4 regions of the Sporosarcina sp. P18a genome follow, and region 2 is predicted to be linked to each of the others. Evidence: riboswitches for the same ligand, from Rfam matches in the RefSeq annotation. Region 2 holds a riboswitch; each other region holds the start of a gene.
What was found. A riboswitch is a leader RNA that binds a small molecule or an ion and turns the genes downstream of it on or off. The one in region 2 is predicted to bind thiamine pyrophosphate.
Positions count from the first base shown of each region.

Region 1: it holds a riboswitch for thiamine pyrophosphate, as region 2 does, so the genes downstream of both, thiC (phosphomethylpyrimidine synthase ThiC) here and CSV75_RS08390 (ABC transporter ATP-binding protein) in region 2, are expected to answer to the same signal.
Region 3: it holds a riboswitch for thiamine pyrophosphate, as region 2 does, so the genes downstream of both, CSV75_RS12175 (thiamine phosphate synthase) here and CSV75_RS08390 (ABC transporter ATP-binding protein) in region 2, are expected to answer to the same signal.
Region 4: it holds a riboswitch for thiamine pyrophosphate, as region 2 does, so the genes downstream of both, tenA (thiaminase II) here and CSV75_RS08390 (ABC transporter ATP-binding protein) in region 2, are expected to answer to the same signal.

Region 1 covers NZ_PDYQ01000001.1:600,617-602,820, reverse strand. The annotation lists gene CSV75_RS03030 (calcium/sodium antiporter) at 1-404, opposite strand, end outside; TPP riboswitch at 781-898, shown strand; gene thiC (phosphomethylpyrimidine synthase ThiC) at 1,018-2,204, shown strand, end outside.
Region 2 covers NZ_PDYQ01000002.1:176,102-178,305, reverse strand. The annotation lists gene CSV75_RS08395 (ABC transporter permease) at 1-411, opposite strand, end outside; gene CSV75_RS08390 (ABC transporter ATP-binding protein) at 417-1,187, opposite strand; TPP riboswitch at 1,272-1,369, opposite strand; gene CSV75_RS08385 (NAD(P)H-dependent oxidoreductase) at 1,648-2,204, opposite strand, start outside.
Region 3 covers NZ_PDYQ01000004.1:117,695-119,898, forward strand. The annotation lists gene CSV75_RS12165 (thiazole synthase) at 1-360, opposite strand, end outside; gene thiS (sulfur carrier protein ThiS) at 357-554, opposite strand; gene CSV75_RS12175 (thiamine phosphate synthase) at 547-1,146, opposite strand; TPP riboswitch at 1,217-1,325, opposite strand; gene CSV75_RS12180 (Crp/Fnr family transcriptional regulator) at 1,383-2,072, opposite strand; gene CSV75_RS12185 (heavy metal translocating P-type ATPase) at 2,050-2,204, opposite strand, start outside.
Region 4 covers NZ_PDYQ01000003.1:97,125-99,328, reverse strand. The annotation lists gene CSV75_RS10095 (YheE family protein) at 78-515, shown strand; TPP riboswitch at 681-782, shown strand; gene tenA (thiaminase II) at 873-1,568, shown strand; gene CSV75_RS10085 (DUF3889 domain-containing protein) at 1,637-1,999, shown strand; gene CSV75_RS10080 (nitric oxide synthase oxygenase) at 2,043-2,204, opposite strand, start outside.

The sequences.
Region 1 (2,204 bases), on a different contig from region 2:
CCATCACTGCGCGTGAGCACATTGCTACTGAAGCCTTGCAGTGCCATATCACTCATCAACACCAACATGACAATACCTGCCAGTAAAGTGAACGGAATTTCTTTCCGAATGGTTTCGCTCTGTACTTTCAATGGAAACAGGAATGCTGCTATTCCGACCACGATGGTGATGTTGAAAATATTACTTCCCACTACGTTCCCCACTGCGACGTCTGCATTTCCACCCATCGCTGCAATAATACTGACCGTCGCTTCTGGTGAGCTAGTTCCGAGCGCTACAATGGTTAGCCCGATCAAAATAGGGGGAATTTGCAGTAGCCTTGCAATATTTGAAGAGCCATCTACGAAATAATCGGCTCCTTTTATTAATAATATAAATCCAATTATTAATAAAATATAGGACATTTATTGATTACCTCCTCCAAGGGAATGAAATTTCTAGTCGATAAAATATTTTGTCCAATTACTGCACATATGATGCGACTTGTTACATTCACAATGACCCATAACACCATAGGAATTTGATTTTATATACCCATAGGTTTCATTGTTCTCAATCGCTAATATTTTATACGACGTCAGCTCCACTACAACGATCTTTCCTTCTTTGTTTATCACTTTTGATTATCTCACGTCATCACTGCTAATGCATCCTTCAAGTCATACAAAGATATTCATTTCTCATTAGAATCTACTTTTTTGAGTTATGGAAATCAAAAGTATACTAACTCTTTAAAAACAGCTAATTATATGGTAGACTATTCCTGTTCACACAATTTAATACTATAACTAGGGGTGTCCAACGTTATTGGACTGAGATGGAATGATAGTACACGCATTCCGGACTCTTTGGACCTGATCTGGCTCGTACCAGCGTAGGGAAGTTTTCATTTTATCAGCGACGCGTATTTTTGCGTTTTGAAGACCAGGTCCTATCTACGGAACTGGTCTTTTTTGTTGCCGATTCCCTTTACTTGAATCGAGTCATGGTCAAACCTCAAAAGGAGACGATGACAAAATGCAAGAGAAGAAAGAAGAAATCTATATCCATGAATGCTTTCCAGCAAGTCGAAAGGTTTACGTACAAGGAAGTCGTCCAGACATACTTGTACCGATGCGCGAAATTGAGCTATCACCCACTGTAACTGATCAAGGCGAAATACCGAATGAACCTTTTCGTGTCTACGATACAAGCGGTAAATATACGGAAACTGGTTATACAGTTGATATTAAAAAAGGACTGCCGAACATCAAGAAGAACTGGATAGTAGAACGAAATGACGTGGAAGAATATGAAGGCAGACAAGTAAAGCCGCGGGATAACGGGTATCGTTCAATGGAACAAATGCAAAATGATGCAGAATTTCCATTGTTGAAACGCAAACCATTACGAGCAAAAAGTGGCATGAATGTTACACAAATGCATTATGCACGCAAAGGAATCATTACACCTGAGATGGAGTTCATTGCTATTCGTGAAAATATAACGCCAGAACTTGTACGGGATGAAGTCGCAAGGGGCCGAGCCATTATCCCGTCGAATATTAACCACCCTGAAGCGGAACCGATGATTATCGGCAGTAAATTCCATGTGAAAATTAATGCGAATATTGGTAATTCTGCTGTCTCTTCATCCATTGCTGAAGAAGTGGAAAAGATGACCTGGGCTACACGTTGGGGTGCAGATAATATCATGGATTTATCAACGGGAAAGAATATCCATACAACACGCGAATGGATTATCCGCAACTCGCCTGTCCCAGTGGGAACGGTTCCGTTATATCAAGCGTTGGAAAAAGTAAACGGCAAAGTGGAGGATCTCTCATGGGAAGTATTCCGTGACACTTTGATTGAGCAGGCCGAGCAAGGTGTCAGTTACTTTACAATCCATGCAGGTGTTCTACTTCGTTATATTCCCATGACGATTAATCGTGTGACTGGCATTGTCTCACGAGGTGGTTCTATTATGGCCCAGTGGTGTATGTTGCATCATACAGAAAGTTTCCTCTACACACACTTTGAAGATATATGTGAAATCATGAAACAATACGATATTGCTTTTTCATTAGGAGACGGATTACGTCCAGGATCTATCGCGGATGCCAATGACGAGGCGCAATTCGCTGAACTTGCAACACTTGGAGAACTAACGAAAATTGCTTGGTCCCATGATGTGCAAGTCATGGTAGAAGGTCCTGGACATGT
Region 2 (2,204 bases):
GCCGTCGAAAACGCTGACGGTTATCGGGAAAAATGTGATCAGGACAGTGACCGCGACCTTACTCCAAATGCTGTAGCCGAACCACAAGACAAAAATCGGTGCGAGCGCAATGACAGGAATCGTTTGCGAAGCGATGAGAATAGGGTAAAACGCTTGCTCAATTGGCTTCTTGCTATACATCGCAATCGCCAATGTGGATCCGATGATGATCGAAATCGATAAGCCGATCAAAATAGTTAAAGCAGTCGGAGGTAAGTGGTGGATAAACAGCTCCGTTTTCAGCTCCCATAATCTGATCAGAATCGCTGAAGGGGACGGGAAGAGGAAGCTTTTGTCGTAAAGACGTGCTGCGATTTCCCATACGCCAAGTACGATTGCGACGAAAAATATCGACCAACTATACGAAGTCATTTTCTTCATAGCCGTTCCTCCGAACGAAGCTCGCTAATCAGTTGCTCTTTCAGTTCCATCAGTTCCGGTCGTGCCAAGTCCCGCGTCGTGCGTGGTCGGCTGAGAGGCACGATGACTTCGCGAATCGTCTGCACCGGTTTTTCAGCGAGTACAAAGATGCGATCGGATAGAAATAACGCTTCGTCGATATCATGCGTGATGAAGACGATGGTTTTATCGAGTTTCTGCCATTGATCGATGAGCCACTCTTGCATCGTCAGCCGCGTGATCGCATCCAGTGCGCTAAACGGCTCGTCCAATAATAAAATATTTGAGCCAGTCAGGATCGTTCGCAAAAAGGAAACACGTTGTCGCATCCCGCCGGATAAGTTTCCAGGGTAGGCGTTTTCTTCTCCTGCTAGTCCGAAGTCAGCTAGTAGTTGGATAATTTCATCGGAAGAAGGTTTGCGTCCTTGAAGCTCTACTGGTAATTGAACATTTTCTAGAATCGTTCGCCACGGCATGAGTAAGTCTTGCTGCGGCATATAGCCGACCTTGCCTAACCGCTCCATTGTCACTTCTCCATTTAATGAAATCTCTCCACTGTCAGGATTCTCAAGGCCAGTGACGAGTCGGAATAACGTGCTTTTACCATACCCGCTTGGTCCAATGATGCTAACGAACTCGCCTTCTTTAACGTGCCAGTCAACTTGATCGAAAATAACAGTTGGTTTCGAAGCTTTCGTTGCTTGATAATGAAAAGAGACATTCGTAAACTCTAAAACTTTATTCGTCATATTCTTACCACTTCTCATTTCTTCAAATAATTCACACAAAAAAACCACTTCTCTGTGCGAAGCGGTTGCATAGTACGGCCAAAATCCGTCATATGTCCACTTCCCTCCGCTAGCATTATCTAGTGCAGGTTCAAGGGTTAAGGCGAACGCCTTTCTCAGCAAAAGCACCCCTAGTGTTTATCCAACTCTTATCGTTACATAGTCTGAAAAGATAGTCAAGATAGTACTGGGGTAAATCCACATGACTAAAAAAGAGATAGACAGAGTTAGAGTATGAAATTTTTCAATTATGAGTTCGGTAAAATTAGTGGAGAAGTGATTGGGAGAGGGACTTAAACTAGTGGTAGCTACGATTAAGTAGATAAAGTAATAAAAAGCCACGTTTCTAAGAAAATAGAGCGTGGCTATTGTTCTTGATTAGTCAATACTTCTTCTAGTACTTCCGCTTTTAGAATACTTGTTACATACAATCTATTTTCTCTGTTAACGGGAAATGGGCTTGAATGGTATCATCCACTTGCTTTAACATCCCTGTATATGCTTCTTCATCAAGCCGTCCCACACTTCCAAATAGTAAATGATCCACAGGTTCAATTCCAGTGAAATCCCATATTCCAATGTCAGAAGTGAGTTTCAAAGCAGTGGTCATACCGATCTCATCATACACTTCATTGGGATGAGCATGCGTATTGATAATAAATCCTTTTTTACCTTTCAATAGCTTAATTGTCCCTTCTTCCCCAGAGGAATAAGCGAATCCATATGCAAATACTCGATCTACATACCCTTTAAGAATGGCTGGGAGACCCGTCCACCAAATGGGATAAATAAATGTAATTACGTCTGCTTCAGCAATAAATTCTTGCTCGATTTTTATATCTTCTGGAATAACACCTTGACTCATACTGATCAAATCCTCTGGTGTAAGGACTGGTTGAAAATTCAACTCATATAAATCACGCACTACCACTTCATGACCGTTCTTCTTTAGTGATTCAACGACTGTTTCTTTAATAC
Region 3 (2,204 bases), on a different contig from region 2:
TTCAGTAGCGCGTAATGTCTCTACAGGATCTGGAAGCAATGAACGGCTGCATCCGATAATTTCCACTTTCACCATGTCACAAAGTCCTGATGCCTTTGCAAGACGTGCGATATGTACGGCTTCTTCTGCTGTACTTGCACCTGCAGTATTTGGAAGTAATGTATAGCGAGTTAAATCCAATTGCTCTAGAAAATTGGGCTGCGACGCTTCGAAAATATCCATGCGTCGTACTGCGAACGTGAGGATTTCTGCTTCTGATACTGCAACTGCCTGCTTTTGTATTTCAAATGAAGGATATTTCCCTGTGCCTAGTAATAACCGTGAAGAGAATTCTTTATCTGCAATTTTTAACATCTTCATCCGCCTCCTACAAAATGTATGATTTCAATTTGGTCTCGATCCATAATCGGTGCGTCATAGTGATCTTTTTGCAAAATCTCTTTATTTTTCTCCACAATCAAAATCCGATTACCCAGTCCCAAATGCTCAAGTAACTGTTGGATTGTTCCTACTTCCGGAACGACCGAATAGGTTTTTCCGTTCAAATCAATCATTTTCTTCATTAGATGCGCCTCCTATTCTATAACTTTGTAAGACTTTTAGTGAACGCATAGGGGATAATACAGCCACGCCTGCTACGCCGTTTCGTTGTAAATCAGGCAAGTGTTGCGGCTGAATTCCGCCGATTGCATACACGGGAATCGAACTACACGTTGCAATAGAAAACAATTCTTCCGTGCCGCGCGCTGGTAGGCCAGGCTTTGATTTCGTCTCGAAAACATGCCCGTACAAGAGCCAATCCGCGCCTTCCGTCGTAGCTTCCTTTGCTTCTTCCATTGAATGAATCGAGCAACCAAATTGTAGCTCGGGAAATTTCCGATGTGCATCCCGTAAAGACATGCCATAGCCAGTCAGCTGCACTTTCGTAAGGTTCAGCTCGATCGCTATGTTAGGTCTGGCATGTACAATGAGCTTGTCGAGTGGGAATCCACTATTCGCAAGACGCGTAATCAAGTCTGTCAGTTGTTCGTCTGTCTTGGACTTTTCACGCAAAATAATAGCATCTAGAAACGGCGCTGTCTGCTGCAAGTGTAGAGTCAGTTCATCAACCGAAAGACAGTCATCGGTCACGCCAAGTAACTTCATTCATTCCCCTCCAATAGAAAAAACCACTTCCCGAATCGGAAAGTGGTGGATGTGTCGACAGAAATATATACGGAACGACTCGCCACTTCCCTCCGCAGATACTAATCTGTTCAGGTAATAAGGGTTTCAGAGCCACACTCTTTTCTCAGTCCTTGTGAAGGATTCCCCTAATGGTCAAAATATTTGGTTTTCAGAACTAGCGTATCATGTACGTAGTGGAATGAAAAGAGTTTCTTTCATAATAGTAATAAAGCATCCAAATCGAGAATATCCACCGTTTTCATGCTGGACTGGCGAATCCAGCCCGACTCCTCGAATGCGCTAAGTTTTCGACTAATCGTTTCAGGTGTCGTCCCGAGGTGGGAGGCGAGATCTTTGCGACTCATCGGTAATTCGACTGTCAATTGTTGTTGTTCTTCTGATAAGTCGGCTAGATACAGTGCGATGCGCGTTTCTGCTGCTTCCATACCGATCCGCGCTGCCCGTTGTTCTGTTCGGGCGAGGCGAGAGGAGAACTCCTCTAACATCTTTAATGAGATCGCAGGATGTTTTTGTAGAAGTTGTTGCATTTGATCCCGTTGAATAATACATAATTCCACGGGTTCAAGTGTTTCTGCGTAGGCGTCATGAGGTTTGGCATTGAATAATGACAACTCACCTGTGAAATCTCCCGGTTCTAAAATTCGTACGAGTTGCTCTTTGCCGTTTTCTGAAAGGCGATATACTTTGATTCGTCCTTTATGCAAAATATATAAACCTTCGGAGCAGTCGCCTTCATTGTAAATAATTTTTCCACGTGGATGCGAAGTGTTTCGCGCGAGTCCTACTACGTGTTTCATCTGTTCAGTTTCCAAATGATTGAACAGCGGTACGAGCGATACACACATATTTTGATTCGTCGTATTATTGTGGGGCTGTTGACTCATTCACTTTCACCTCGCTTATAGTTCGATTGGCTGGTTTGTCACTAGTATAGCGTATTAATCGAATGGCGTTCAATATAACCAAAAGTACACTTACTTCATGAATGAGCATGCCGGATGCTAGGAACACTTTGC
Region 4 (2,204 bases), on a different contig from region 2:
GAATTAGTAGTTATGGATAACGTAAGATGAGCCATTTTATAAAAAGAGGCTTTATACTATTTTTGGAGGTGTTCCCTGTGGTAGATGACTTTGAAGCAGAAAAAGTTTTTGAAGACAGGCAGTACGAGCGAATTCAGTTTAAGCTCATCTTAGAAGGTCGTAATTATAAAGGTGACTATCATGACGGTAAAATTCAATGGCTTAATCCACATCCCAAACATGATGTTGGCGAAGAGGAAGTAATTGCTATAGAGGATAAAGTTTTGGAACTTTTATCCGAGCAAGGGATTCGAAATGAAGCGGATAATATTGAGATCGAACAATCGAATAGCGGAAGTCAAACTCGACCACTTCAGTCATTTAAATTGAAGATTCAAGGCGAAGAATTTAAAGGTACATTCATTAATGGGAAAATTGAATGGTATCATCCTAAACCACGACGTAAACTAGAAGAAGAGCGCGTAAAAAAAATAGAAGAAGATGTTGAGAAAAAGCTAAAAGAACATCTAGAATAACAAACTGACACTGCGTGAAGTTTGTGGAATAAACGTATTCGATTGAGTAAGACCAATTTAAGGTCTGCTGCCAATTGCTGTGTTGTATGTAGGCTACGTGTAATCTCAATTCGTTTGACCTTTCTGATAAAGTAAGTCTACAATAGAATATACAAATGAAATAGTTGTTACCGCTAGGGGTGCTCTGTGGAGCTGAGAGAAGCATATGCTTTAACCCTTTAACTTGATCCGGTTCATACCGGCGTAAGGAAGTGGTGCAGATGTTACTTAGCTTATTTCTGTGCTCTGTGATGTCTCTCCGCCACTTCTAGTCAAGAAGTGGCTTTTTCATTTATTACGAAAAAGGGGAGAGTATACATGAAGTTTACAGAACGTTTATTAGAGAAGACATTACCGATTTGGAGACAGAATCATAGTCACCCGTTTGTACAGGAGATTGGAAATGGTCTGTTGGATCAGGAGAAGTTTCGTTTTTATATGGTGCAAGACTATTTGTATTTAATTGACTACGCGAAAGTGTTTGCTGTGGGCACGATGAAGGCTACGGATGTAGAGACGATGGGTAAATTTGCTGCATTGCTTAACGGTACACTACACACTGAAATGGAACTTCACCGTCAATATGCAGCACGCTTTGGCATTACCGAGGAAGAGCTCGAGAATGCTCAGCCGTCTCCAATTGTTCTAGCGTACACGCACTATATGCTACATGTAAGTCAAAACGGCTCTCTAGCGGAAGTTGTCGCTGCATTATTGCCGTGTGCGTGGAGCTACTGGGAGATTGGCAAAGAGCTTTCGGAATTGCCTGGTGCGCTGGAACATCCATTGTATGGTGACTGGATTCGCATGTATTCATCGGAAGACTTTGGCGAGTTGGCTACTTGGTGCTTAGAATTAATGGATGAAACTGCAGGAGGCAAGCCTGAATCAGAATTAGTGAGGTTAGAGGAGATCTTCCTTAATACGACTCGATATGAGTATATGTTCTGGGACATGGCCTACACGAAGCAAATGTGGCCCGGTATGCATGAAGGACAGATGATTACAAATTAATATAAAAAAAACGTGCGACTATTTAAGTTGAATGTTATTAATTAGAATTGAATGGATATAAACAGCGCATGCTATTCCAAAAGGAGGTGCGTGCTATCTTTGCGAAAATAATCTTTGCGCTTGGGATGATAATGACAAGCGCGACGGGCACTAGCGAGGCGCCGGTTGCCACTCTTAGTAAGGTAGAAGTACCGGCATACGCTAAGTGGTCGAGGCTTGCGATCAAGCAAACGATGCTCAAATATCCTCGTGCAGAAATCAAGGATTATTTGCATATCGCAACCGACTCAAAGAACGTGACGAGTGTGGAAAAGTTTCAGCTTTGGTTAAAAGAGGAAGAACGAGAATTCGGTGTGATAGTGACTGTCACATATTCAGCTGAAACGGGTCAATTTATTCGCATTAACTTTCAAGAAATACCTGTTCAATAAGCCAATGCCCCTAGACCATATAACATGGTGCAGGGGCGTTGGTTTATTCGGGATCTTTTTGATAAAAGAAATTGGGAGTTATAATGTCATTGGCAAACCGTTTGTGATAGACATGGGTAGCGGCGGGTGATAGTGGTGGAATGAGCCATACCCAGTTACCTGTCACTTTTCTTCCTGCACTTTGCTCTTTCTTTTCGAACGATTT